One region of the Pelagerythrobacter marensis genome, then DNA from elsewhere that is predicted to be linked to it. Evidence: predicted binding sites of a transcription regulator. Region 1 holds the regulator's gene; the other holds the start of a gene.
The links. The regulator LexA, encoded in region 1, represses DNA repair genes until DNA is damaged. The targets are predictions, from matches to a motif close to GTTCCNCNCTTGTTCT.
Positions count from the first base shown of each region.

Region 2: the regulator LexA is predicted to act here: its motif matches at 1,730-1,745, upstream of V5F89_RS10190 (S24 family peptidase).

Region 1 is NZ_CP144918.1:1,877,724-1,881,127, reverse strand. Features, by position in the region: gene V5F89_RS08850 (molybdopterin molybdotransferase MoeA) at 1-769, shown strand, start outside; gene lexA (transcriptional repressor LexA) at 852-1,550, shown strand; gene V5F89_RS08840 (ComEC/Rec2 family competence protein) at 1,593-3,404, opposite strand, start outside.
Region 2 is NZ_CP144918.1:2,154,261-2,157,664, forward strand. Features, by position in the region: gene V5F89_RS10175 (aldehyde dehydrogenase family protein) at 1-1,056, shown strand, start outside; gene V5F89_RS10180 (hypothetical protein) at 1,128-1,502, opposite strand; gene V5F89_RS10185 (hypothetical protein) at 1,492-1,692, opposite strand; gene V5F89_RS10190 (S24 family peptidase) at 1,830-2,465, shown strand; gene V5F89_RS10195 (MBL fold metallo-hydrolase) at 2,724-3,365, shown strand.

The DNA of each region.
Region 1 (3,404 bases):
CTTCGGCGAAGGCGACGCGCTGCTTCCCGCCGGCAGCCGGATCGGCCCGCGGCAAGTCGCCCTCGCCCTCTCGGCCGGGGCGGATACCGTGCGCGTCCACCGCGCCCCGCGCGTCGCGATCCTCGATTGCGGCGACGAGCTGGTCGACGGGTCCGTCCCCGCCACCAACGGGGCGATGCTGGCCGCGATGGCCGGTGCCCTGCCGTGCGAGGTGCGCCGGATCGGCCCGGTGCCCGACGATCGCGAGGCGCTCGGCCAGGCGTTGGCCCGGTGCGACGACTGCGACTTCGTGCTGACGAGCGGCGGCGCCTCGGTCGGCGATCACGATCTCGTGCGCCCGGCGCTCGAGGCCTGGGGCGCGCGGATGGCATTCTGGCGCGTCGCGATCAGGCCGGGCAAGCCGCTGATGGTGGCGCGCCGCGAAGGCGCGCTTGTCCTCGGCCTGCCGGGCAACCCCGTGTCCGCCTTCGTCACCGGCTTCCTCTTCGCGATCCCGGCGCTGCGCGCGCTGCTGGGTGCGCCCGATCCGCTGCCGGCCAGCGAGCCGGTGCCGGCGGGCCGCGACCTGCCGCCGGGGGGTGAGCGCGGCGAGTTCCTGCGGGCGAACCTGCGCGGCGGACGCGCCCTGCCGATCATGCAGCGCGACAGCAGCCTCCTTTCCCCTCTCGCCCGCGCCGATGCGCTGATCTGGCGCCCGCCGCACTGCCCGCCGGCGAAAGCGGGAACGGATGTTCCGGTCTATCGGCTCGAGAATGGCGCAATTGCTTGACTTGACTGGCAAGGTTGCCTAATTGTTCCGTATTCGTTCGCAACCGCGCACGATCGTGTCAGGCGGCCAGGGAGTTTTCGCCATGCTGACGGCAAAGCAGCACGAGCTGATCCGGTTCATCCAGCAGCGGCTGGAAGAAACCGGCATCTCGCCTTCGTTCGAGGAAATGAAGGAAGCGCTCGATCTCAAGAGCAAGTCGGGCGTGCACCGCCTGATTTCCGCATTGGAGGAACGCGGTTTCATCCGTCGCCTACCCAACCGCGCCCGCGCGCTGGAGGTGCTGCGCGATCCGGCCGATTCCACGCCCGTCGCGCGCGGCGCCAGGGCCGACAATGTCGTCGACTTGCGGAGCGCGGCCGCCAGGCGGGCGGAAAAGGCAGTGCCCGAGCCGGCGAACGACGTGATCGAGATCCCGCTCCACGGCCGGATCGCCGCCGGCGCGCCGATCGAGGCGCTGGAAGGGCAAAGCAGCCTGCCGGTCCCCGCCGCCCTGCTCGGCCCGGGCGAGCACTATGCGCTGGAGGTGTCGGGCGATTCGATGATCGAAGCGGGCATTTTCGACGGCGATTTCGCGCTCGTGCGCCGCACCGATGTCGCCCGCGACGGCGAAATCGTGGTCGCGCTCGTGCGGAACGAGGAAGCGACGCTGAAATATCTGCGGCGCGAGAACGGCATGATCCGGCTCGATCCGGCCAACGGGTCCTACGAATCGCAGGTCTACCGGCCGGACGAAGTTCAGGTCCAGGGCAAGCTCTCGGGCCTTCTGCGCCGCTACCACTGACGCGCGAGGGGCCGCGGTTGCAGGCTGCGGGCGATTGCCGGGCTAGCGGCGCGCGCCCCGCCACCAGCCATGCTCGCCCTGGCTCTCGGCGCCGCTGACCATTCGCGGCCGGTCGAGGTAAAGCGCCAGCCCGCCGGTGCGTTCCAGCAGGCGGCGGTCCGCCTTGAGCCAGCGCGGGCGGCAGCTTCGCGGCAGGAAGCGGTCCGCAACGACCACGTCGGCCCGGTCGCAGGCGGCGGCGAGCGCGCGCTCTTCCACCAGGGTGCGACTGCGCGCCATCAGCAAAGTCCAGGGGCGGCCGTCCCGCCGGATGGTGAGCACGCAGAAGTCGCGGCTGCACCGGGCGCCCGGCCACTGCGCCAGCGGGATCGGCTCGCCTTGCAGCCCGGCGAGTTCGCGCAAGTTGTCGCGGGCGTAAGCGCTGCGGCTGTCGCGCAGGACCAGCAGCCGGTCACCCTCCCCCGCGATCCCCACGTGCCGCCCGTCGGACGAGACAAGGACATCGGGCGCCGGCGTCGCCGCGATCAGCAGCGCGGCGGCGATTGCGGCAGGAGCCAGCCCGAGCAGCCGTGCCTTCCCCCGCCATAGCGCCAGCCACAGCCCCCCGGCGACGAAGAGCGCGATCGTCCCCAACCCCATCTGCGGCGCGAGCTTGACCGCACCGGGCTGGCCGGCGGTGAAGTGGGCAATCGCCAGCAGCAGTTCCAGCGACTTGCCGGCCAGCCACCAGGCAGGCGCGCCCGCTCCGAACAGGTCGAGCGCGAGCGCCAGGGCGATCAGCGGCATCGAGGCGAACGTGACCAGCGGGATCGCGATCATGTTCGCCAGCGCGCCGTAGACCCCCGCCCGGTGAAAATGGAACAGCACGATCGGCATCAGCGCGATCTCGATCACGAGGCCGGTCAGCAGCAGCATCGCCGCACGCCGTGCGCACCAGGCGGGCCATCCCTCGTCGCGCGGAGCAAGGAAGGCTTTCACCGGCGCGCTGGTGTGCAGCGCCACGATCGCCAGCACCGCCGCAAAGCTCATCTGGAAGCTCGGCCCGACCAGCGATTCGGGCCACAGCAGCAGGACGCAGATCGCCGCCACCGCGACCATCCTGAGCGACAGCGGCTCGCGACCCAGCGCCAGGGCGACCAGCACCAGCAGCGCGCCGATGCAGCTGCGCACCGTCGGCACCTGCGCGCCGGTGAGCAGGGTATAGGCCACCCCCGCCCCTGCGGCCGCCGCAGCCGCCAGGACCGGCAGCCGCACGCGCAAGGCGAGCCAGGGCCAGAGCGCGAGCAGCTTGATCGCGAGAACATAGGCGGCCGCGATCACGGCGCTGACATGGAGCCCGCTGATCGCCAGGAGGTGCGTCAGCCCGGCATCGCGCATCGCCGCTTCATCGGCCGGCGCGATCGCGCCGCGGTCGCCGCTGGCGAAAGTGGCCGCGATCGTGCCCGGCGATCCCGGCAGGCTGGAACGGACGTGCGCGGCCAGCCGCCGCTGGACGCTTGCCAGCGTGCCCCCTTCTTCGGCCGGCCGGACGATTTCGATCCCGCCGATCAGCGAACCGGTCGCGGCAAACCCCTGGAACCAGGCCGCGCGGGCGAAATCGTATCCGCCCGGTAGCATCGGCGGCGACGGCGGCATCAACCGCGCGCGCAGCCGCACGATCGCGCCTTCGCCCAGCCCCGGCAGGTCCTCGCCGAGCGGGACGTTGACGCGCACCTTGCGCGCCATCGCCGCCTCGGCATCGCGATAGGCCAGCACGATCCGCACGCGCTCTTCGGCCGGCTGTTCGATCCGGTCGAGCACGCGGGCCTCGATCCGCTCCACCCGCGGCCGGTCCAACGGTTCGGCGCCGACGAT
Region 2 (3,404 bases), 280 kb from region 1:
GACATTTCCGAGCGGGCGCGCGGCTACCAGTCGATGTGGAAGCGCTATCCCATCGGGCCGTGCAGCTTCATTTCGCCGTTCAACTTCCCGCTCAACCTCGCCGCGCACAAGATCGCCCCGGCCATCGCCATCGGCTGCCCTTTCGTGATGAAGCCGGCGAGCAAGACCCCGCTCGGCGCGCTGATCGTGGGCGAAGTGCTGGCCGAATGCGATGTCCTGCCCGAAGGGGCGTTCTCGATCCTTCCCGCGAGCCGCGACGGAGCCGACCTGTTTACCGAGGACGAGCGGCTCAAGCTGCTCAGCTTCACCGGTTCGCCCGCGGTCGGCTGGGCGCTGAAGGCGCGGGCGGGGAAGAAGAAGGTCGTGCTCGAACTCGGCGGCAATGCCGCGGTGATCGTCGATAGCGACGCCGATCTCGACGATGCGCTGGAACGGATCGTCTTCGGCGCCTTCTACCAGTCGGGGCAGAGCTGCATCGGGGTGCAGCGGATCATCGTGCACGAAAGCGTCTATGGCCGGTTCCGCGACATGCTGGTCGACCGGACGAAAACGCTCAAGGCCGGCGATCCCAAGGACCGCGAGACCTTTATCGGCCCGATGATCTCCGAGGGCGAGGCGCGCCGGCTGAAGGGCTGGATCGACGAAGCGGTCGCGGGCGGCGCGCGCCTGCTGTGCGGCGGCGGGCGTAAGGGCAATATGCTGGAGGCGACCCTGCTGGAGGGTGTCGACCGCGATGCCCGCGCTCTGAACGAGGAAGCCTTCGGTCCGCTCGCCATCCTGCAACCCTTCACCGATTTCGACGCCGCGCTCGACGAAGTGAACCGCAGCGAATTCGGCTTGCAGGCGGGCGTCTTCACCCGCGACCTGTTCAAGATGCTCGACGCCTGGGACCGGCTGGAAGTCGGCGGGGTCGTCGTCAACGACGTGCCCAGCACCCGCGTCGACAACATGCCTTACGGCGGGGTCAAGGACTCGGGGCTGGGCCGCGAGGGTATCCGCTTCGCGATCGAGGACATGAGCGAGATCCGCAACCTCGTCATCCGCCGCGGGCGCTGACGGCGGCGGCGGCGCGGCGATCTGGCAGGCGGGAATCCATCCGCGGCGCGCGGGGCGGGGGTAGAAGATAATCATGCGTCCTCCAGCAGCAGAAGCTCGCATTCCAGCGCCAGGCGCGGATGCGGCAGCAGGGTGTGATCGACCCGGGTGACGGTCGCGTCGGCGACGATCTGGCCGGGGATCGCGAATTCGTGTTCGGGCAGCTCGGCGATGAAATGCTCGGCCGCGGCGACGGCCTGCGCGCCGTCGAAATCCAGCTCCAGCGTATGGCGTGCGCCCTCGAACGTGATGCTGGCCCAGGCTTTTTCGGCATGGCGCCGGATCTGCCCCCGCCCGCCGGCAAGCGCGCCCAGCGCGGCGCGCAGGCGATCGGCCGTGGTGCGCCGCACCGTGCGCGGCGGGCGCGGTGGGCGCGGTGGGCGAGGGGGCGTGGATTCATGCAACATGGCCGGTCTCCTCTGCGGCGGCTTCGTATCCGGCCATGAACCCGCGAATGCGCGCTTCCATGGCGCCGCGCGGTTCGCGGCCGTTTCGCAGATCGAGCACGAAACGCGGGTCCTGCGCGGCGAGACGGCCGAATTTGGTCGGCGAAATCTCGTGCGCGCGAAGGAATTTTTCGACGGATCGGATCAGCATGGCTCTCCCCGGCAAGTGGTGGCGACTCGAATCGGATGTTCCCGATTCGTTCTCACCTTCGTTCCAGCTGAAATCCTACTTGTCTAGGAAAAATACATCGTGTAGGCAGGAAAAATGTTGGCAGAGGGATTTTCGGCATGAGCGACGCGCGCCAGCGCCTGCTCGAACTCGCCCGCGACCGCGGGGCGAGCCTGGCCGGGCTGTCCCATCTGATCGGCCGCAACCCCACGTATCTCCAGCAATTCGTGCGCAAGGGCAGCCCGCGCAAGCTGGAGGAACGCGACCGTCGGACGCTGGCGGAATTTTTCGGCGTGGCCGAATCCGAATTGGGTGCGCCGGGGGATAAATCCTACACGCCGGCGCCGACGCGGGGCGAGTGGATCGAGGTGCCGCGCCTCTCGCTCGATGCCTCGGCCGGGGCGGGGGCGCTTGGCGCGCGGGAGATTCCCTTCGACGTCTTCCGTTTCTCGCGCCGCTGGCTGCGCGAGATGGGGCTGGAAGGGGCGGACCTCACCGCGATCCGGGTCGAAGGCGATTCGATGGAGCCGCTGCTGCGTTCGGGCGACGAGATCTTCGTCGACCGCCACAAGCGCGGGGGGGAGGGCATCCACGTCGTCCGCATCGGCGACGCGCTCCACGTCAAGCGGCTCCAGGCCGCGGCGCAGGGCCGGATCAAGCTGGTCAGCGAAAACAGTGCCTATCCGCCGATCGAGCTGGCCCGCGAGGAAGTCGAGGTGATCGGCCGCGTCGTGTGGAAAGGCGGGCGGGTGTAAGCCCACCCCCGGCCCCTCCACCGCTCGCTGTGCGAGCGGTCCCCCTCCCCATCGCAAGACGATGGGGAGGACTGGTCCCGGCCTCGATCGTTCCTCCCCAACGACTTGCGTTGGGGAGGTGGCAGCCGCGCCAGCGGCTGACGGAGGGGCCGGCCGCCGAGCGCCGGGCATCATGAAATCGGGCCGACGCGCCGCTTGCAACCGGCCCTGTTCCCCGCCATCTCCCCCGCCATGACCGATACCGCAACCCAGCGCCCTATGCGCGCCGCGATCATGCCCGTCACGCCCTTGCAGCAGAACTGCTCGCTGATCTGGTGCACGAAAACGATGCGCGGCGCGCTGGTCGATCCGGGCGGCGATCTCGACAAGCTCAAGGCCGGCGTGGCCAAGTCGGGGGTGACGCTGGAAAAGCTGCTGATCACGCACGGTCATCTCGACCATTGCGGGCAGGCGGGCATTCTGGCGGAGGAGCTGGGCCTGCCGATCGAGGGGCCGCACGAGGAAGACCGGTTCTGGATCGCGCGGCTCGATGACGACGGGCGCCAGTGGGGCATGGCGGCGAAGAGCTTCGAGCCCGACCGGTGGCTCGACGACGGCGACACGGTGACCGTGGGCGAGCTGACGCTGGAGGTGATCCACTGCCCCGGCCACACCCCGGGCCACGTCGTGTTCTTTCACCGCCCGAGCAAGTTCGCGATCGTCGGCGACGTGCTGTTCAAGGGATCGATCGGGCGCACCGATTTCCCGCGCGGCAACCACCAGGACCTGCTCGATGCGATCACCGGCAAGCTCTGGCCGCTGGGCGAGGACGTGACGTTCATCCCCGGCCACGGCCCGACGAGCACGTTCGGCCACGAGCGCAAGACCAATGCTTTCGTGAGCGACGCCGCGCTGGCCTGATCGCCCGCCTCCCGAGTCCCGGCGAAGGCGGGGACCTCA